DNA from 2 places in the Acuticoccus sp. MNP-M23 genome. Region 1 is predicted to be linked to the other one. Evidence: predicted binding sites of a transcription regulator. Region 1 holds the regulator's gene; the other holds the start of a gene.

What was found. Region 1 encodes HrcA, which represses chaperone genes, less so after heat shock. Its sites were predicted from a motif close to GTTAGCACTCNCNNNNNGNGAGTGCTAAC; they were not measured.
Region 2: groES (co-chaperone GroES) is a predicted target of HrcA. The motif match lies at 4,011-4,039, and genes of this name have one in related genera.

Annotation. Positions count from the first base shown of each region.
Region 1 covers NZ_CP133480.1:1,314,823-1,325,025, reverse strand. The annotation lists gene cysG (siroheme synthase CysG) at 1-765, shown strand, start outside; gene RDV64_RS06275 (DUF2849 domain-containing protein) at 765-1,064, shown strand; gene RDV64_RS06270 (nitrite/sulfite reductase) at 1,075-2,742, shown strand; gene RDV64_RS06265 (DUF934 domain-containing protein) at 2,729-3,133, shown strand; gene RDV64_RS06260 (ferredoxin--NADP reductase) at 3,130-3,930, shown strand; gene RDV64_RS06255 (phosphoadenylyl-sulfate reductase) at 3,976-4,680, shown strand; gene RDV64_RS06250 (hypothetical protein) at 4,884-5,255, opposite strand; gene RDV64_RS06245 (DUF992 domain-containing protein) at 5,509-6,000, opposite strand; gene RDV64_RS06240 (pyridoxal phosphate-dependent aminotransferase) at 6,032-7,234, opposite strand; gene RDV64_RS06235 (hypothetical protein) at 7,358-7,669, opposite strand; gene hrcA (heat-inducible transcriptional repressor HrcA) at 7,835-8,902, opposite strand; gene rph (ribonuclease PH) at 8,982-9,695, shown strand; gene rdgB (RdgB/HAM1 family non-canonical purine NTP pyrophosphatase) at 9,692-10,203, shown strand, end outside.
Region 2 covers NZ_CP133480.1:2,811,794-2,821,996, reverse strand. The annotation lists gene RDV64_RS13065 (substrate-binding domain-containing protein) at 1-233, opposite strand, end outside; gene RDV64_RS13060 (ATP-binding cassette domain-containing protein) at 230-934, opposite strand; gene RDV64_RS13055 (ABC transporter permease) at 931-1,635, opposite strand; gene RDV64_RS13050 (cytochrome b/b6 domain-containing protein) at 1,661-2,800, opposite strand; gene RDV64_RS13045 (DMT family transporter) at 2,904-3,794, opposite strand; gene groES (co-chaperone GroES) at 4,092-4,403, shown strand; gene groL (chaperonin GroEL) at 4,457-6,112, shown strand; gene RDV64_RS13030 (DUF5993 family protein) at 6,413-6,568, shown strand; gene RDV64_RS13025 (disulfide bond formation protein B) at 6,576-7,145, shown strand; gene RDV64_RS13020 (FAD-dependent monooxygenase) at 7,211-8,272, shown strand; gene RDV64_RS13015 (50S ribosomal protein L11 methyltransferase) at 8,325-9,248, shown strand; gene RDV64_RS13010 (hypothetical protein) at 9,245-9,463, opposite strand; gene RDV64_RS13005 (aminopeptidase P family protein) at 9,682-10,203, shown strand, end outside.

The DNA.
Region 1 (10,203 bases):
GCAGGGGGCGCGGACCTTCTGACCGAACGCGCCCGCCAGCGGATCGACCGGGCCGACGTCGTGCTCCACGACGCGCTGGTCGCGCCCGAAATTCTGGAGCTTGCGCGGCGTGAGGCGATCCTCGTCAATGTCGGCAAGCGGGCCGGGCGCCACCAGATGCGGCAGGACGAGATCAACGAGACGATCCTGCACTATGTGCGCGAGGGCCACCGCGTGGTGCGGCTGAAGGGCGGCGACCCTGCCATCTTCGGCCGCCTTGCCGAAGAGCTGGACGCGGTTGGCGCCGAAGGCTTCGGCTTCGAGATTGTCCCCGGTGTCACCGCGGCAAGCGTTGCGGCGGCCAGTGCGCTCGCCCCGCTCACCGAGCGCGGCCAGGCGCAGGAGCTGCGCATTGTCACCGCCCACGGCGCCGGCGGGGAGGACGATGTGGACGCGGTCGACTGGGCGGCGGCCGGGGCCAGCACATCCCCCATCGCCATCTACATGGGCCGCCGCGCGGCGCCCAGGGTGGAAGCGCGGCTTCTGACCGGCGGCCGCGATCCCGCCACGCCCATCATTCTGGTGGAAAGCGCCGGGCGGGCCGAAGAGGTGCGCGTTCACGCAACCCTCGCCACCATGTCCAGCGCGGTCGGGACGCTCCCCGGCACCGGGCCGCTGATGATCCTTCTGGCCATGCGCTCGCGCGAGATTGCGCACCCGGCAGAAACGCGCGCACCCGGCGCCGTTCGCACCCCGAAATCACTCCTGCAACTGGAGGCCGCGTGATGGCCAAGCTCAAGCCGAACTCGACCGCCATCCTGACGGCGAACGACCTCCTCACCGGCACCATCGTCTACTGGACGGGCACCAGCTGGTCCCGTGCGCTGGACGATGCCAAGCGTGCCACGGACGGCGATGCCCACGGTGTGCTGGAAGCCATCGGCCGCGCCGAAGAGGCGGTCGACAATGTGGTCGGCGCCTACCTCGTCGTGCTCGACTCGTTGACCGGCAAGCCCATCGCGCTGCGCGAACGCCAGCGCTGGTTCGGCCCTTCCGTTGCCCTTCCGACCACACCGGCCCACTAGGCTTATTGCGATGTATCAATATGATGGACACGATCAGGCGTTCGTGCGCGCTCGGGCCGCAGAATTCCGCGATCAGGTGGAGCGCCGCGTCGCCGGTCAGCTCACAGAGGACGAGTTCAAGCCGCTCCGGCTGAAGAACGGCCTTTATCTCCAGCTTCACGCCTACATGCTCAGGGTCGCCATTCCCTACGGCACGCTTTCGGCCGACCAGATGCGCACCCTCGCGCTGCTGGCCGACAGGTACGACCGCGGCTACGGCCATTTCACCACGCGCCAGAACATCCAGTACAACTGGACCAGGCTGGAAGACGTGCCGGCGATGATGGACATTCTGGCCGACGCGCAGATGCACGCCATCCAGACGTCGGGCAACTGCATCCGCAATGTCACCAGCGATGCGTTTGCGGGCGCTGCCGGTGACGAGGACGTGGACCCGCGGCCCACCGCAGAACTCCTGCGCCAGTGGTCCTCGCTCCACCCCGAATTCGCCTACCTGCCGCGCAAGTTCAAGTTCGCGGTGATCGGTGCGGCGGACGACCGTGCGGCCATGAAATTCCACGACATTGGCGTGCGCGCCCACCGCGGCGAAGACGGCCGCCCGCGCTACGACATCTGGGTTGGCGGTGGGCAGGGCCGCACGCCGCGCGTCGGCGTGCTGTTCGAGGCGGATGTGCCGTTCGAGCGGTTCCTGCCGACGCTGGACTCCATGCTGCGCGTCTACAACCTCGCCGGCCGGCGGGACAACAAGTACAAGGCGCGCATCAAGATCCTGGTTGCCGAGATGGGGCTGGACGATTACCGCGCCGCCGTTCACGCCGACATGGCCACGCGCGACGCATCACAGTTCGATCTCGCCGGTCCGGAATATGACCGGATCGCCGCCCAGTTTTCGGTCCTCCCGATCGAGCCGGTGGCGGCGGCCCGCATCGAGGCAGAGGGCGCGTTCGCGGCATGGCTCGACCGCAATGTCATCGCGCACAAGGTCGAAGGCCACGCCGTTGTGTCGATCTCCCTCAAGGGCGCCGGCGACATCCCCGGCGATGCAACCGCTGCGCAGATGCGTGCCGTGGCGGACCTTGCAGACCGGCACTCCGCCTCCGAGATCCGCGTCACGCACCGCCAGAATCTCGTGCTGCCCCATGTGCCGCAGACGTCGCTGCGCACGGTGTACGACGCGCTGGTCGAGATTGGCCTTGCCACCGGCAATATCGGCCTCACGAGCGACATCATCGCTTGCCCCGGGCTCGATTATTGCGCGCTCGCCACCGCCCGCTCGATCCCCATCGCGCAGGCGCTGTCCACGGTGATGCGCCAGCGCGAGGCAAAGGCGGTTGCCGAAGGGCGGAACCCGGCGGGGCCGACGCTCAACATCTCCGGCTGCATCAACGCCTGCGGCCACCACCATGCGGCCAACATCGGCATCCTCGGCCTCAACAAGGCCGAGCAGGAAACATACCAGATCACGCTGGGCGGCCGCGCCGATGCGGATGCCGCCATCGGTGACGTGCTGGGGCCGGGCTTTACCGCCGAGGAAGTGCCGGACGCCGTCGCCCGGATCATCGACGTGTGGGAGATGGTGCGGGACGGCGGCGAGAGCTTTGCCGATACCTATGCGCGGCTCGGCAAGGCACCATTCAAGGCTGCCGTCTACGAGGAGTCCATTCATGTGGCAGCTTGACGCCGACGGCACGCTCACATCGGGCGCATCGCCGGACACCAACATCGTCATCGACGCTGCGGAGCCGTTGGAGGGCGTTCCAGACGCGCGCGCGGCTGCTGTCCTGTTCGGCGGGACGGCCGATGGGCGCGGCTTCTCCGTTGCCCGCCAGCTCCGTGCGCGCGGGTACGATGGGCGGCTCATTGCCACCGGCCCGCTGATTCCCGATCAGGCGCGCCACTGCTTCCAATCCGGCTTCGATGCCATCGCCATTTCCGATGACCGCATCGACCGGCACGGCGAAGGCGCCTGGCGCGACGCCATCAACCATTCCGTCCGCGACCTTTACGTGGCGGACCGCACCAGTCGCGGCGCTGAGCGCGGCATCTGGGCTCTGAGGCAGCAATCATGACCACTGCACCCCGCCCCAAGGCCCCGGCGCCGCTGGGCGAAACCGTCCTGTCGGTCAAGCACTATACGGACAGCCTGTTTTCGTTCCGAACCGCGCGTCCGGCCGGCTTCCGGTTCCGCTCCGGCGAATTTGCCATGCTCGGGCTGATGCAGGAGAGCGGCAAGCCGCTCCTGCGCGCCTATTCCATCGCCAGCCCCAACTGGGACGACGCGCTGGAGTTCTACTCCATCAAGGTGCCGAACGGCCCGCTCACCTCGCGTCTGGCGAAAATCGTGCCCGGTGACGAGATCATTCTCAAGCCGCGGCCCACCGGCACGCTGGTGGCCGATGCACTGATCCCCGGCGGAACGCTGTGGCTGGTTTCAACCGGCACCGGCATTGCGCCGTTCGCCTCCATCGTGCGCGATCCCGAAATCTATGAGCGGTTCGACCGGATCATCCTGACCCAGACCTGCCGCACCCGTGCAGAACTGCAATACGGCAACGATATAGTCGCCGAGACATTGAACCACGAGCTGCTCGGCGAAATCGTGGCGGGCAAGCTTGCCCACATCACTTCCGTCACGCGTGAGCCCACCGGCGGGCTTGCGGGGCGGGTGACGAACCTCATCGAAAGCGGCGCGCTGTTTGATGCGGCGGGCACGCCGCCGTGGTCGCCGGAGCGGGACAGGGTGATGATCTGCGGGTCCGCCGCAATGATTGCCGATACCAAGGCGCTGTGCGAGCGGGCCGGCCTCACCGAAGGCTCGAACGCGAAACCCGGCCTGTTTGTGGTGGAGAAGGCCTTTGTCGGCTGAGCGTCATGCTCCGCTGATAAAGCCCCGCCCATAGGAGTGGAACCGATGCTCGACATTCCCGGCCGCACAAGTTCAGCCGTTGGCGCGCTTGACCGCATGTTCGGCGCGCTGCCGCCGAAGGACGTGCTCGCGCTTTCCATCCGCGATCTCTTTCCGGGCCGGATTGCGGTGGTGTCGTCGTTCGGCGCCGACTCCATTGCGCTCCTCAACCTTGTGGCAGAGGTCGATCCGTCGACGCCGGTGCTGTTTCTGGAAACCGGCAAGCACTTCGAGGCGACGCTGCGTTACCGGGACATGGTTGCCGAAAAGCTTGGCCTTACCAATGTGATCGACCTTGTGCCGTCCGCCGAAGCACTGGCGCAGAAGGATCCCGACGGTCTCCTCCACGCCCGCGAGCCTGATGCCTGCTGTGCCATCCGCAAGGTGGCGCCGCTTTATGAAGCGCTGTCCGGCTACGATGCGTGGATCACCGGCCGCCGCCGCGACCAGACCTTCCTGCGCAACAGGATGGAAGTGTTCGAGGCCGATGGCGCGCGCACGAAGATCAATCCGCTGGCCGACTGGTCGCAGGACGATATCGACACCTACATCTGGCGGCTCGAATTGCCGCGCAATCCGCTGGTGGACGAGTCCTATGCGTCCATCGGCTGTGCGCCCTGCACGGCGAAGGTCGCGCCGGGCGAGGATGTTCGCGCGGGACGCTGGCGCGGCACCGACAAGATCGAGTGCGGCATCCACGGCGCAACGTGACAGCCGGCTGAGCCGGTCCGGGCGTCTGCGCTTTCCTGCCGAAAGCCGATCTTTGCCGACAGGGGTTGGCGCGAGATCATGCTTGCCCACGAAAAAGCCCGCCTCCTGAAAGAAGGCGGGCCGCTTCGACTGAAAAACTGAAGTTGAAAATCGTTTTCTGAAAAGCACCGCGCTCATCAGCGCGGTCTGAAAATCGGTGCGTGTCAGTCGCAGACGCGCTGGACACGGATGACATAGGCGCCGCGGCGGGGGCTCCAGCGCTCGGTGCGCACGTCGCGGCAGTAGACCCGCTGCGGGGCAGCGTTGGCGGCAAGGGCCGCGCCGAGGGCGAACGCACCGAAGCCGATGGCAGCCGCTGCACCGTTGTTGAAGTGGCGGCCGCGGTGGCCGCGATGCGGGCGGCGATGGCGCCTGTTGCGGCTGCCCACGGTATCGACGGCGGTCGCGCCGGTTTCGATCTGCGCGCTTTTCAGCGCGGCGAAGGGCGTTGCCGAAGCGGCGGTGGGGGCCGTGATGGCGGCTGCAGACAGTGCGATTGCGGTGGAAGCCGCGACAATGGTTTGCTTGATATTCATGATCGTATCACTCCGGTCTCTGTAATTTTTGTTTCAATTTCCGGCCCGTTGCCGATGCATTGAAGATGATGACCAATCCGTCATGTGCACGTGATCGCCATCACAAAGCGCGTTTTCGCGCGATTTCGACCGAATTGACCGCTTGCGACGGGGAAGCCGCCCGCAAACGAAAAAAGGACGGCCCGGAGAGCCGCCCTTTTGTTTTCCGTGTTTCACGACGCCCCAGCAGGGCGTCGAGGGCGCTCGCTGGTCTCTAGCGCTTGATCACCAGCGGGGGCGGGCTCTTCAGCCGCATTGCGGCGATGCCGGCTGCAATGTTGGCGCCCAGCTGCCCCTGGACGGAGATCGGCTGCAGGTTGATCGAACGGTCGAACCCGCCGATCAGGACGTTGGCGCCAATGCCCACGCCCGGCGTCGCTTCCGCCGTCACGCCGTAATAGCGGCCTTCCAGTGCGGTGGTGTCGATGCTGGTGGTGGGCGCAAACACCGCCCAGATCAGCCGCGTGCCGGTGGTGATGCCCACGTCCACGCCCACCTTGGTGATCGACCCGTCATAATATTCGTTGGGGCCGCCGAGGCGGTTGAAGTCGCAGCCGAGGATCTTGCGCGAGGCAAGGATGTAACCGGCGCCGCCCTGGATGTCGCACACCAGGGTGCCCACGCGGACGCCGGCGTTGGCGTCAGCCGGCATGAGCGCAAAGATGCCGAGAGCGGCAGCGGCGACGGTGCTTAAGATCCGTTTCATACATGAACCCCCTTCAGGGTTGATCGCGGCGCTACCGCAGTGCGCCGCAGAAGCGTTGAATGCGTGTGCAGGCTTCTTCCAGAGCTTCGGTCGACGTGGCGTAGGAGATCCGGAAGTGCGGGGCGAGGCCGAACGCCGACCCTTGTACGACTGCAACGCCTTCGGCTTCCAAAAGCTCCGTTACAAAATCGGAATCTGTCTCGATCGTGTTGCCTGAGGGGGCGGTCTTGCCGATGGTCCCCGCGCAGGACGGAAAAACGTAGAACGCGCCTTCCGGGCTCGGGCAGGTGATGCCGTTCGCCTGGTTGAGCATTGATACCACAAGGTCGCGCCGCTCGCGGAAGATTGCAGCGTTGGACGCGATGAAATCCTGCCGGCCGTTCAGGGCCTCGACAGCCGCCCACTGCGAGATCGACGACGGGTTGGACGTGGACTGGGACTGGATCTTCGCCATCGCCTTGATGAGATGGGCCGGTCCGCCCGCATAACCGATGCGCCAGCCGGTCATCGCATACGCCTTCGACACGCCGTTGACGGTGAGCGTGCGATCCTTCAGCCCCGGCTCCACCTCGGCCACCGTGGTGAACTCGAAATCGTCGTAGACGAGGTGTTCGTACATGTCGTCGGTCATCACCCACACGTTGGGGTGCTTCATGATGACGTCGGTCAGCGCCTTCAGCTCGTCGCGCGTGTAGGCTGCGCCGGACGGGTTGGACGGGCTGTTCAGCAGCACCCACTTGGTGAGCGGGGTGATCGCCTCTTCAAGCGCCTCGGCGGTCAGCTTGAAGCCGGTTTCCGCAGTGGCCTCCACAGCCACGGGTTTGCCGCCGGCCAGAAGCACCATGTCGGGATAGCTGACCCAGTAAGGGGCGGGGATCACCACCTCGTCGCCGGGGTTCAGGGTTGCCATCAGCGCGTTGTAGAGCACCTGCTTGCCGCCGGTGCCGACGGAGATTTCCGACGTCTCGTAGCTGAGGTTGTTCTCGCGCTTGAACTTGGCGACGATCGCTTCCTTCAGCTCGGGAATGCCGTCGACGGCGGTGTATTTGGTCTTGCCGTCGTTGATCGCCTGGATCGCCGCTGCCTTGACGTTATCCGGCGTATCGAAGTCGGGTTCGCCGGCACCGAGGCCGATCACGTCGCGGCCGGCACGTTTCAGCTCGGCCGCCTTCTGGGTGACGGCGATTGTTGCGGAAGGTTGGACGCGCGAAAGCGTCTCGGACAGAAAGGCCATGGATCTAACACCGCACGAGGGATGACGCGGCGTTATCATGCCAACGCCGCGGTCCATGCAAGGCCGCGGCGAATAAAACTGAGAACCCGCTGACTGTGCGGGCCTGCCAAACGGTGACGATTGCTAGAAGCGGAAACCGCCGCCCAGCGTGCCGTGCCATGCGTCGAGAATGGGCAGGGGCTGGTTGTAGATGTTTTCGTTCACGATCTTCATGCCCGATGGCGGCTTGATCCCAGTGGTTAGAATGTCGGGTGTGGTGGGGTCCACCCGACCTGCGAACATCGATACGCCGGGCAAATTCCGCCCGTATGGGCCCACATAGGCCGATCCACCTGTATCACCATACAGGGGGCGCACTGTGATCGACGGGATGTCCTGCGCGACTGCCGCGCCAGCGCTTCCCAAAATGAGCAATCCAGCCAGTGCGTATCTCATCTCTGTCTCTCCAGGCTAATCATTTGCCATTTTTGTTTTACTCCGGCGCCAAAGGCAACTTTTCTTTGCCCCGCCCGTACCGGAGGACCTTCTACGGAACGCAATACCCTTAACCGTCGCTCGGTCCACCTAGTCATAAACGCGCTAGCCTGCGCGCGGGTTGCGTCACTTGATGAGCTTGGAGACCACCTGGGCCGTGTAGTCCACCGCCGGGATGATCTTTGCGTAATTCAGCCGGGTGGGACCGATGATGCCCAGAACCCCCACAACGCGCCGCTGACTGTCCCGGTAGGGCGACATGATGAGCGATGAACCTGACAGCGAAAACAGCTTGTTTTCCGAGCCGATGAAGATGCGCACGCCGTCGCCGTCCTCGGTCAGCGACAGGAGCTGCATGAGGTCGCGCTTGGTTTCCAGGTCGTCGAGCAGCTGGCGCACGCGGTCCACATCGTCGCGCAGCTCCACATTCTGGAGCAAGTTGCCGCGGCCGTGGACGATCAGCGAGCCGGATTCGCGCGTCGATGCGCCCGACCAGCTGGCGATCCCTTCCTCGATCAGCTTGGCGGTGATCTCGTCCAGCTCGGCGCGCACCTCCGCCGCCCGCAGGGATATCGCGTCACGCGCCTCGCCAACGGTCGATCCGCGCACATGGGCGTTCAGGTAATTGGTCGCCTCGCGCAGCGCCGACGGGGGCAAGCCGGCCGGCAGGTCCACGATGCGGTTTTCCACCGAGCCGTCCTCGCCCACCAGCACCACCAGCCCCTTGCCGGGGTCCAGCGCCACGAACTCGATGTGCTTGACGCGCATGTCCTGCGTGGTGGTCAGGACCACGCCTGCGCCGGACGACATGCCGGACAGGAGCATGGACGCCTTGGTGAGCGCCGCGTCGAACGCGCCTTCGCCCTGGCCCGCGAGCTCGCTGTCGATCCCGTCGCGCTCGTCGTTGGAAAGTTCGCCCACATTGAGCAGCGCATCGACAAAGAAGCGCAGGCCCCGGTCGGTCGGCAAGCGCCCTGCGCTGGTGTGCGGCGCGTAGATGAGGCCGAGGCTCTCAAGGTCGCTCATCACGTTGCGCACGGATGCCGGCGACAGCGGGCTGGGCAGCGCCTTGGACAGGGAGCGCGAGCCGATGGGATCGCCGGTGGCCAGATAGGTCTCGACGATCTGCCGGAAAATGTCCTGGCTCCGCTCGTCGAGTTCGATCGCCGTCTTCGACGCGTCGACCAGATGCATCTTGCGCCCTCCGTTCCTGCCGCCCTATCGCACCCGCGTGATCTATGCCAACCACGTAACGCAAAATGGGAGTCTTTTCATGCGACACGACGGCAGAGCCGCAGACGAACTGCGTGCGGTCAGCCTGGAGCGCGGTGTGGCCAAGCATGCCGAGGGTTCTTGCCTCGTCAAGTTTGGCGAAACCCACGTTCTTTGTACCGCCTCGCTCGAAGAGCGCGTGCCGCCGTGGCTGCGCGGCGGCGGCGAAGGCTGGGTCACTGCCGAGTACGGCATGCTGCCGCGCGCAACCACCACACGTATGCGCCGTGAGGCGAGTGCGGGCAAGCAATCCGGCCGCACGCAGGAAATCCAGCGTCTCGTCGGCCGCTCGCTGCGGGCCATCGTGGACCGCAAGGCGCTCGGCGAACGCCAGATCACCGTGGACTGCGATGTGATCCAGGCCGACGGCGGCACCCGCACCGCGGCCATCACAGGCGCCTGGGTCGCCCTGTCGGACTGTCTTGCGCGGATGAAGAGCGCCGGCATGATCACCGGCCCGGTGCTGACGGACAACCTCGCCGCCGTCTCCTGCGGCATCGTGAACGGCACCCCCGTCCTCGACCTCGACTATGTTGAGGACTCGTCCGCCGAAACCGACGCCAATTTCGTGATGACCGGCTCCGGCGCCATTGTCGAAGTGCAGGGCACTGCCGAGGGCGCCCCGTTCAGCCGTGACGAGCTGAACCAGCTTCTCGACCTTGCGGCACACGGCATCGGCCGCCTCGTCGACCTGCAGAAGATGACCGTATCGTGACCTTGCTGGAACCCGGCACAAAGCTGATCCTCGCCACCCACAACGCCGGCAAGATTGCGGAATTTCGTGATCTTCTGGAGCCGCTGGGTGTCACGGTCATCAGCGCGGGCGAGGCGAACCTGCCCGAACCGGAAGAGACCGAAACCACGTTCGAGGGCAATGCAAGGCTGAAGGCGGATGCTGCCACCAGGGCAACGGGCCTTCCGGCGCTGGCGGACGATTCCGGCGTTTCGGTGGACGGGCTTGGCGGCGATCCGGGCATCTACAGTGCCAGATGGGCCGGGCCCGGCAAGGATTTTGCCGCCGCCATGGGCCGCGTCCTCGAAAAGCTGGACGAGGCCGGGCATACGGCGCCGGAGAGCCGCCGCGCCGCGTTTGTGGCGGTGCTGGCGCTGGCGCGTCCGGGCGAGGAAACCATCACCATCGAGGGCCGCACCGAGGGCGTGATCGCACCCGCCCCGCGCGGCGGCGCGGGCTTCGGCTACGACCCGCTCTTCATTCCCGACGA
Region 2 (10,203 bases), 1.5 Mb from region 1:
AGGATCGCGTCGACATCCCCGGCACGGCCAAGGCGGAGCGCCTGCCCGGTGCCGACCACCAGCAGCGCCACATCAATTCCGGTGTCGGCCGCAATTTCGGGGAGCAGGATCTCGGCAAGGCCGGAATTGTGGAACGACGTCGTCACCGCCATTCGCATTTCGTCGGCTGCCGATGCCGGGCTGGCGGCGAACGACACGACCATAAGGCAGGCAGCAACAAGAGCTCTGATCACTCGACGATATCTCCCCTGAGGAACGCGGCTGCGGCCGGCGTCTGCGGCGCTCTGAAAAAAGGCTCGGCCGGTCCGGTTTCATGCACCTCGCCATGGAAGAGGAAGATCACCTCGTTCGCAAGGCGCGCGGCCTGTCCCATGTCGTGGGTGGCAATGATGACGCGCGTGCCCTCTGTGATGGCCGCGCCCACGATGGCCTCGATCTCGCGCTTGGCGCGGCCGTCGAGGCTTGCGGTGGGTTCGTCCAGAAGAAGAAGGTCGGGCGCGGTGATGAGCGCGCGGGCGAGCGCCAGTTTCTGGGCCTCACCGCCAGAAAGCGCGGTGGCCGGGCGGGCCAGATGATCGCCAAGGCCGATGCGCTTTGCCCATGACGCTGCCTGAAGGGCCGCGTCTCCTGCCGCGACCCCCTTGAGGCGGAGCGGATAGGCGATGTTGGCGCAGACCGTGCGGCGCAGAAGAATGGGGGCCTGAAACACCAGCGCCTGCCGCTTCTCGGCATCCGCGGCCGCCCAGCGCACGGTGCCGCCATGGGGACGGGCCAGACCGTGGATCAGGCGCAGCAAGGTGGTCTTGCCGGCACCGTTGGGGCCGATGAGGGCGGTGGCCCCCTCCCCGCCCAGCGTCAGGTCCACCGGGCCGAGAATGTTTCGGCCGCCGCGGCGAACGGTGGCGCCTTCGATGTGGAGGGGAAACAAAGTCACCAGCGCCCCCCGCGCTCGGTGCGCGACAAAAGGTGGGCCGCAAAATTGACCGACACCGCAAGCGCGATCAGCACATAGCCAAGCCCCAGCGCCAGCGCGAAGTTGCCCTTGGAGGTTTCGAGCGCAATGGCCGTGGTGAGGACGCGGGTGTGGTGGTCGATGTTGCCGCCGACGATCATCACCGCGCCCACCTCGCCGATGGCACGGCCAAAGCCTGCCAGCGCTGCCGTCAGAAGCGCGCGCCGGCCGTCCCACAGCAGTGTGGCGATCCGCTGGCCGAGCGAGGCGTTCAACGAGATGAGAAGGTCGTGATAGTCGGCCCACAGCTCGCGGATGGCCTGGTGGGCGATGGAGGCAATCAGCGGCGCGACAATGATGGTCTGCGCCACAATCATCGCGGTGGGGGTGAACAGGAGGTTGAACACGCCGAACGGGCCAGCGCGCGACAGGAGGAGGTAGACAACGAGCCCGACCACCACCGGCGGCAGCCCCATCAGCGCGTTGAGAAGGGCGATTGCGGCACGGCGGTGGCGAAAGCGACGCACCGCAAGCAAGCCGCCCAGCGGCATTGCAACCAGCGACGCGATGGTCACCGCTGTGAGGGTCACACCCAGCGAGCGCAGGGTAATTTCCAGAAGGTCGGCATCCAGCGTGACGACGAGCCGGAGGGCATCAACGGCGCCGCGCCAGGTCTCCTCCATCAAGCCTCCGTCGGCGCCAGATCGTTCAGTGCGGCGGGCCGGGTTCCGCGTTGTCGGCAGGGGCCTTGCCCAGCTTCGACTCGGCCCACAGATTGCTGCGCTCCCGCGCGAAATTCTCGTCCACCGTGCCGGTATGCATGGCCTCGGCCGCGCCTTCCATCCCGAGTGAGCGCATGTAGCTGTGCGCCAGTGCCACCGCAATCAGCATGAACGACAGGATGGTGTGCCAGATCTGGGCCAGCTGCACCTCGGTGTAGCCGGCATACGCGGTGTCGAGCGGGCCGCCCAGGAGCTGCGGCAGCCCCGTTGCATTGGCAAACCGGGCCAGAGTACCGAACAGCTCCACCTTGAAGGGGAACAGGAGAGAGACGCCGGTGGCACAGATGAGGCCGCCGAGCATCACCGTTGCCCAGAACACGGCCTTCTGCCCGCCGTCGAACTTGCTGGCATCGAGCCGCACGCCCTTGCGGTGGAGCGCGCCGCCGCGCCGCCACCATCTGATGTCGCGCAGCATGGGCACGCTGTGGCGCAGGAAAAAGATGAAAATCATCAGCAAGGAGAATCCGAACAGCCACCACACGGCGCGGTGAAGCCATCGCGCCAGCTGGACGGCATTGGCGTAAAGGGTCGCATCCATCAGCGGGACCAGAAATTCGCGACCCAGCGTCAGGAACAGCCCCGTGATGGCAAGGACCGCGAACGAGCCCGCCAGAAGCCAGTGCACGGTGCGCTGGACGATGTTGTAGCGCACGATCGTGCGGCCGCTTCGCCCTGCCTCGATCCGCACCCGGCCACGGACAATCCGAAACACAATCAGCGCCACCACAAGTGCTGAGAGGGCGATGGCGCCGAGCAACGGAACATGGCCTTCGCGGACCCGCAGCCAGCGCATCTGCCCGGTGGTCTCTGCGGCTCCGGTCTGCGTTGGCGCTGCGGCGTCGTCGCCTGCGGCTTGCGGGCCGTACCGGGTGCCGGGCGCACCATCCATCTGCTGTGCCAGGGTGACCGGGCGCAGGCGCTTCGCCACCGGTCGCACCGGGGCCAGCCGCGCATCACCGGCATGAACGCTCAGAATTCGGCCTGCCGGATCGACCGCGGCGTCCGAAGCCCCTGAAAGGACGGCGGCAAAGGCGCAGAAACAGATGACCAGCATTAGGCGCAGCATGTTCGTCTCCCGTGCGCCGCTGTCCGCTGCGGCCTTGATCCGTCAGCCCGCCTTAACAACAACGCCTTGCCGAGACCACAGGGCGCCGGGCCATGCCGCGTGTTCAGGCTGAGGCGCTCGCTTTCGGCCGCGCCGTCAGCGCGATGGCGCAGAGGATCAACGCGCCAGCGGTTAAATGGGTCCAGCCCAGAGGCTCGCCGAATGCGACAGCACCCACAATGAACATGGTCGGAAGCTCGGCGCTGCCCGCCATCGCCGTGCGCACGGCGCCGATCCGCGGCGAGAACACCACATATATCAGTTGCGGGATGAGCGCGGTCATTGCCGAGAACACCGCAAGCCAGGCATAGGCCGCAGGCGCGGCGGGCAGCACCTCGCCCAGCGGCAGCGTGGCCACAATGGGCGCCAGCACCAGGACGGAGCCCATGGCAATGGACCCGGTGGCCGCAATGGCCGGCAGCGTATGAACCCGCCGCGCGATGATGTTGAGGAGGAGCCCGTAGGCGGCCGGTGCAACCAGTGCCGCCGCCACTGCAACGAGGCCGCCGGACGGGTCCAGCGCATCGCCCGGCGCCACGATCAACGCAGCAAGCACGATCAGCGCCGCGCCAATCCAGCCCCGTCCGCCGGGCCGCTCGCCGAACAGCAGCCCGAACAGGATGGCAAAGAGCGGGAAGGTCATGAACAGGATGCCGGTTTCGGCCACCGACAGCGTTTTGAGCGCAACCACGAAGCCGATCCAGCCGAGGCCCATGACCGCGCCGCCGGCAAGGCCCCAGAACGTGGCCCCCCGCAGCGGACCGCGCAGAACCAGAAACGGCGAGAGCACCAGCGCCGAAAGGGCAAAGCGGTAAAAAGCAATCGCAGGGGCGGCAATGGCAAAGTCAGTCAACGTCCGCGCGAACAGCGGGAGCGTGCCGAAACAGGCCGCGCCCAGCATGATCGCAAGGACGGGAATCAGGGAATTCGGCCCTAGGGGGGGTTTTGTTTTCATCAGCGTTCCCTACCTGAAAGGGGACGGGCCGCAAGCGCCCATGGCGGACTGCCTGCCGTTTCGGCCCACCGGCCCTGCACCGGTGCCAGTGCCCGCCGCGCAACGGAGCGTCGCTCCTGCGCAACAAGCCGCATTTCATGCGCGCTGAAAATTTCACCGGCTGATGGCTACCAGGCGTTGACATGAACCCCTTGCCCGACTATGTCCGGGGCAACGGTTAGCACTCACCCAAGGCGAGTGCCAACAGTCGGCCACATGGCCAAAAAGATCTGACATTTCAGACGATTGAGGACAGACATGAACTTCCGTCCCCTGCACGACCGCGTTGTTGTGCGCCGCATCGAATCCGATACCAAGACCAAAGGCGGGATCATCATTCCCGACACCGCCAAGGAAAAGCCGCAGGAAGGCGAAGTCATCGCCGTCGGCCCCGGCGCGCGTGACGACAAAGGCCAGGTTCAGGCGCTCGACGTCAAAGCCGGCGACCGCGTGCTCTTCGGCAAGTGGTCCGGCACCGAGGTGAAGCTCGATGGCGAAGATCTCCTCATCATGAAGGAGAGCGACATCATGGGCATCGTCGAAGGTTCTTCGATGGCAGCTGCCGCGTAACCCGACCCGCTTCGTTTCGCCGAACCTGCACACGTTTTTAGGAGCCACATCACATGGCAGCCAAAGAAGTTAAATTCTCGACCGACGCGCGCGACAAGATGCTGCGCGGCGTCGACATTCTCGCCAACGCCGTCAAGGTGACGCTCGGCCCCAAGGGTCGTAACGTCGTCATCGAAAAATCCTTCGGTGCCCCGCGCATCACGAAGGATGGCGTGACGGTCGCCAAGGAAATCGAGCTGGAAGACCGGTTCGAGAACATGGGCGCCCAGATGGTCCGTGAGGTCGCCTCCAAGACCAACGACCTCGCCGGCGACGGCACCACCACCGCGACCGTTCTGGCCCAGGCCATCGTCCGCGAAGGCGCCAAGTCGGTTGCAGCCGGCATGAACCCGATGGACCTGAAGCGCGGCATCGACCTCGCCGTTGCAGCCGCCATCAAGGACCTCACCGGCCGTTCGCGCAGCATCTCCACCTCTGACGAAGTTGGCCAGGTCGGTACGATCTCCGCCAACGGCGACAAGGAAGTCGGCGCGATGATCGCCGAGGCGATGCAGAAGGTCGGCAACGAGGGTGTCATCACCGTCGAAGAGGCCAAGTCGCTCGAGACCGAACTCGAAGTCGTCGAAGGCATGCAGTTCGACCGCGGCTACATCTCGCCGTACTTCGTGACCAACGCCGAGAAGATGCTCGTCGAGCTCGAAGACCCCTACATTCTCATCTTCGAGAAGAAGCTCTCCAACCTTCAGGCGATGCTTCCGATCCTCGAAGCCGTGGTGCAGTCGGGCCGTCCGCTCCTCATCATCGCCGAGGACGTCGAAGGCGAGGCTCTGGCCACGCTGGTCGTCAACAAGCTGCGCGGTGGCCTCAAGGTCGCAGCCGTCAAGGCACCGGGCTTCGGCGATCGCCGCAAGGCCATGCTGCAGGACATCGCGATCCTGACCGCTGGCCAGGTCGTGTCCGAAGACATCGGCATCAAGCTTGAGTCCGTGTCGATCGAGATGCTTGGCCGCGCCAAGAAGGTCACGATCAACAAGGACGAGACCACCATCGTCGACGGCGCCGGTGAAGCCGAGGACATCAAGGGTCGCGTTGCGCAGATCAAGCAGCAGATCGAAGAGACCACGTCCGACTACGACAAGGAAAAGCTCCAGGAGCGTCTTGCGAAGCTCGCTGGCGGCGTCGCGGTGATCCGCGTCGGCGGTGCGACCGAAGTCGAAGTGAAGGAAAAGAAGGACCGCGTCGACGACGCCCTCAACGCGACCCGCGCGGCCGTGGAAGAAGGCATTGTCCCCGGTGGCGGCGTGGCGCTCCTGCGCGCCAAGGAAGCCGTCTCCCAGGTCGCTTCCGACAACCCCGACGTTGCCGCTGGCATCAAGATCGTCCTGCGCGCACTTGAAGCCCCGATCCGCCAGATCTCCAACAACGCTGGCGTCGAAGGCTCCATCGTGGTCGGCAAGATCCTGGAAAACTCCTCCTCCGACTTCGGCTTCAACGCCCAGACGGAAGAGTATGGCGACATGATCAAGGCCGGCATCATCGATCCGACCAAGGTTGTCCGTCACGCCCTGCAGGACGCAGCGTCGATCGCTTCGCTCCTCGTCACGACCGAAGCCATGGTCGCCGAGAAGCCGAAGAAGGACGAGCCGGCAATGCCCGCCGGCGGTGGCGACATGGGTGGTATGGGCGGCATGGGCGGCATGGGCTTCTAAGTCCGGCCCAGACGCTCTTCCCGGCCGGTTCGCTGGCCGGGTCAGCGCCCGTCGAAAGACACTTAAAGGTCGTGCCCTCGGGCACGGCCTTTTTGTTTGTCGGGGCCTCGCAATACCGGCGCCGCTTCAGGCTCCGACACCACCTGCGCGCGGCCGTTGCGCCATGAACGCGCGTCACACCGCGCCGCGACGGTCGGCGCCGCCTATTTGGCCGGCAAGGGTTTACGGCGGCGGCGTCATTGCGGCAGCGTGGCTGGCGCGGCGCAGATCGCCGCGAACCAACTTCGCAGGACCGACCCAATGATGAGCCTTCCCTTCTTCGGCGTCGCGCTGGCGCTTTTGCTGGCAGCCTTCCGCCAGCCGCAGGCGGCCGTGGTCGTCACCCTTGCCGCCGTGGTGGGAACGCTGGTGCTGTTCAGCTTCCACGCCACCGACGTGCTCCCGCTGGACTTCTGAGGCCACGATGACCCCCACCCTTGCCCGCCAGCTCAACGCTCTCGGCCTCATCGCAATCTCGCTGGTGCTGGTCGCTGCATTTGCCGACCAGTTCTTGGGCGGCGACCTTCCCTGCCCGCTCTGCATCCTCCAGCGCGCCGGCTTTGCGCTTGCCGGTGCCGGTCTTGCCCTCAACCTCATCTGCGGCGTCCGGCCCGGCCACTACGGGCTGGTGATCGTCGGCGCCGTGACAGGCGCTGCCATTGCCGGGCGCCAGATCCTTCTCCACATCGTCCCTGGCTCCGGCGGCTACGGCCCGCCCATCCTCGGCCTTCACCTTTACACCTGGGCCTTCATCATCTTCGCCATTGTGGTGGTGGTGACGGCGCTGCTCCTCCTCTCCGCCAAACAGTTCGACGCGCTGTCCCGGCCGCGCGGCGGTCTTCTCCCCCGGCTGGCGCTCGCCCTCTTTGTGCTGGTGGTGGTGGGCAACGGCGTCTCGACCCTTGCCGAATGCGCCGGCGGCCTCTGCCCGGACGATCCGGTCGCCTACGAGGGGCTCGAGATGCTGCGCGGCGTCACCGCCCCGGAAGGTTGACCGCAGCGCGTGACTGAACGACCTTCCCGTTCGACGCCCCCTGCGGCGGACGGGAGACCCTCACCATGGCTGATATCCTGATCGTCGGTGCCGGCCCGACCGGCCTCACCGCCGCCCTCAGCCTTGCCGCACTGGGCATCACACCGCGGATCATTGAGGCGCGCACCAACGCCTCGAACCTGTCGCGAGCCGTCGGCCTGCTGCCGGGCTCGATGACCATCTTCGATCATCTCGGGATTGCCGAAAGGGTGCGCGGCGAAGCCGTCACCATCGAGGAGGCGCGGATCCTGCGCGACGGCCACCTCGCCGTCGACCTCCGCCTCGATGCCGATCCCGACCCAAACGTGCGCCTTCTCAGCCTCCCGCAGGACCGGACCGAGGCAATCCTTGCCGAAGCGCTCGCCGAACGCGGCGTCACGGTCGAGTACGGCAAAGCCTGCAAGGGGCTCATTCAGGATGAAAGCGGTGTCACCGTCGCCATCGAAGGCGGCGAGGAGATCCGTGCCCACGAGGTTCTGGGGGCCGACGGCGCGAAGAGTGCAGTGCGCCAGGCGCTGGGTCTGAAGGCGGAGGGCATCGAACTGCCGGAAGACTGGTCCATCGCCGATGTGGAGCTCGCCGAGCCGGTCCCGCCGGCAACGACGATCCACCTCAACGGTGCCCACGATGCGGTGTTCATGATCCCGATGGAGCGAAGCCGGGTGCGTCTTGTCTCCAACACGTCCGACGCGCTGGCAACCTTCGGCCCCGGCCTCGCCATCGCGCGGGTCCGGCGGGAGGCGAAATTCCGCATATCCGTCAAGCAGGTACCGACCTATAGGGTCGGACATGTCGCGCTGGCCGGCGATGCAGCGCACACCCACTCCCCCGTCGGCGGCCGCGGCATGAACCTTGGCATCGACGACGCCGCCCACTTTGCCGAAGCGCTCTCCGACGGCTCTCTCGCGGGCTACAGCGCGGCGCGGCACGCGGTCGGTGCCCACACGATCGGCCTCAGCGAGCGCGCGCGAAAAACGCTGCTGGGCGGCAGCGGCACGCGCCGCACAGTCGGCGTCACCCTCATGCGCCTTGCAAGCCGCAACCCTGCGCTCGCGCGCAAGCTGGCACGAACGATCATCCTCGGCTAACGCTTCTTGCGAAAGCGCGGCCGGGTTGGCGGCGCTGCGGCACGGAGCGTTCATGGTTTTTCGCGCATTCACAACTCTTGGCACCGGCGATGCGGTCGAGGCGCAGGCCCGGGGGGCGATCTCCGTGCTGGAGGAGATGACCGACGAGGGCGAACCCGTCATTTCCGCCTACCGCGCCGTGCAGGATGGCCCGTGGCTCCTCGATATCCTGTTCACCGACACCACGGCGGACGCCGCTGACCTGTGGCTGGAGACGGCGCGCGAGATGGTGCCGAACCTGCCGGACTTCCAGATCGACCCGCTGGCCGAGCGCGACTGGGTCGCCGAAAGCCAGCGCCAGCTCCATCCGGTGTTTGCCGGGCGGTTCACCGTTCATGGCAGCCACGATTCGGCAAAGCTGCCCCCCTCGCGCTGGAATATCGAGATTGATGCAGGCCGCGCATTCGGCACGGCGCACCACGCCTCCACCAAGGGGTGCCTGATTGCGCTGGAACGGCTGGCAAGACGGCCGGGCGGCCTTGGCAGCGTGCATGATGTGGGGACGGGAACGGGTGTTCTGGCCATTGCGGCGGAGCGGTTTGGCGCGGGGCCTATTTCGGCTGGCGACATTGATCCGGTGGCCGTTCGGGTCGCGGATCGCAACGTGCGCGCCACGCGGACGCTGACGCCGATCACCCTGCGCACGGCGGCAGGGCCGTTCCGGCGGGCCGACACGGTCTTTGCCAACATATTGGCACGGCCGCTCATTGCCATGGCGCCACGGCTGGCCCATGCGGCGAAGCGGACTTTGGTTCTATCGGGCCTCAGACGGTCCGACCGGCGGCGTGTGGAGGCCGCTTATCGTTCGCGCGGGCTGGTGGTTGCCGAGCGCGTTCTGATCGAGGACTGGGTCACGATCACATTCCGCCGGCCTGGCGGGGCAATTGCCCCGCACGCCGACGCACTGCCGGGGACCCGGCTTGTCGTGCGCGTTTAGAGGAAGGGGTAGCCCTTCGGGTCGCGTGCCTGCAGCTCGGCGCGGTCGTAGCCCAGCGTGTCGAGCGTGTCGTCGTCGAGGCTGAGAAGGTAGGCGGCAACAGCGCGGTCGGCCTGGGCCTTGCGGGCGTTGATGATGCGGGTGCCGATGCGCGAAAGCAGGCTCTGCTCGTGGGACGTACCGGTCAGTGCGGACGAATAGGTGGATACGGTCATGGGTTGCTCCGTGTGTGCGTCAGTGGGGTGCAGCGCAGCATCCGCCCCGGTTGGGCCTCAGCAACGCCGTCCATGCACAACAAGGTGGCAGATCCTGCGGCTGCAACAACTGACGCCAGTGCATGGCTGGCGGCCACATGGTGCAACGCAACAAAGCAGCCGCAACATACGCACACAAAATGGTTGATCTGCCAGCCACACCGGGGTTTTCTGCCGCCATGGCATTTCAAACATTCGACTCACCCCGCGCTGACCCCGCCGAAATCCGCAAACGCATCGCAGCATTGCGCGCAACGTTCGGGGCGCATGGCGTGGACGGTGTCATCGTCCCGCACGAAGATGCCTACAACAGCGAATACCTGCCCCCGTCCGAGGAGCGGCTCGCCTGGATCACCGGCTTCACAGGCTCCGCCGGCCGCGCCATCGTCCTGAAAGATAAAGCTCTTTTGGCGACCGACGGGCGCTACACCCTGCAAGCCGAGACGCAGGTGCCGGACGATGTGTTCACCATCGTCAGCACCGAAGAGGCGGCCAGGGCGTGGCTGACCGAGAATCTGGCCGGCGTGACATTGGGGTTCGATCCCTCCCTTCATGCCCGCGATGGGTTGAAGCGGCTCGATGACACCGTGCCCACCCTCACCCGCACGCCGTTGTCGCCCCACCCGGTCGACACCGTGTGGACCAACCGGCCGGCCATGGTGCCGGGCGCCGTACGGGCCCATCCGGCCGCCCTTGCTGGC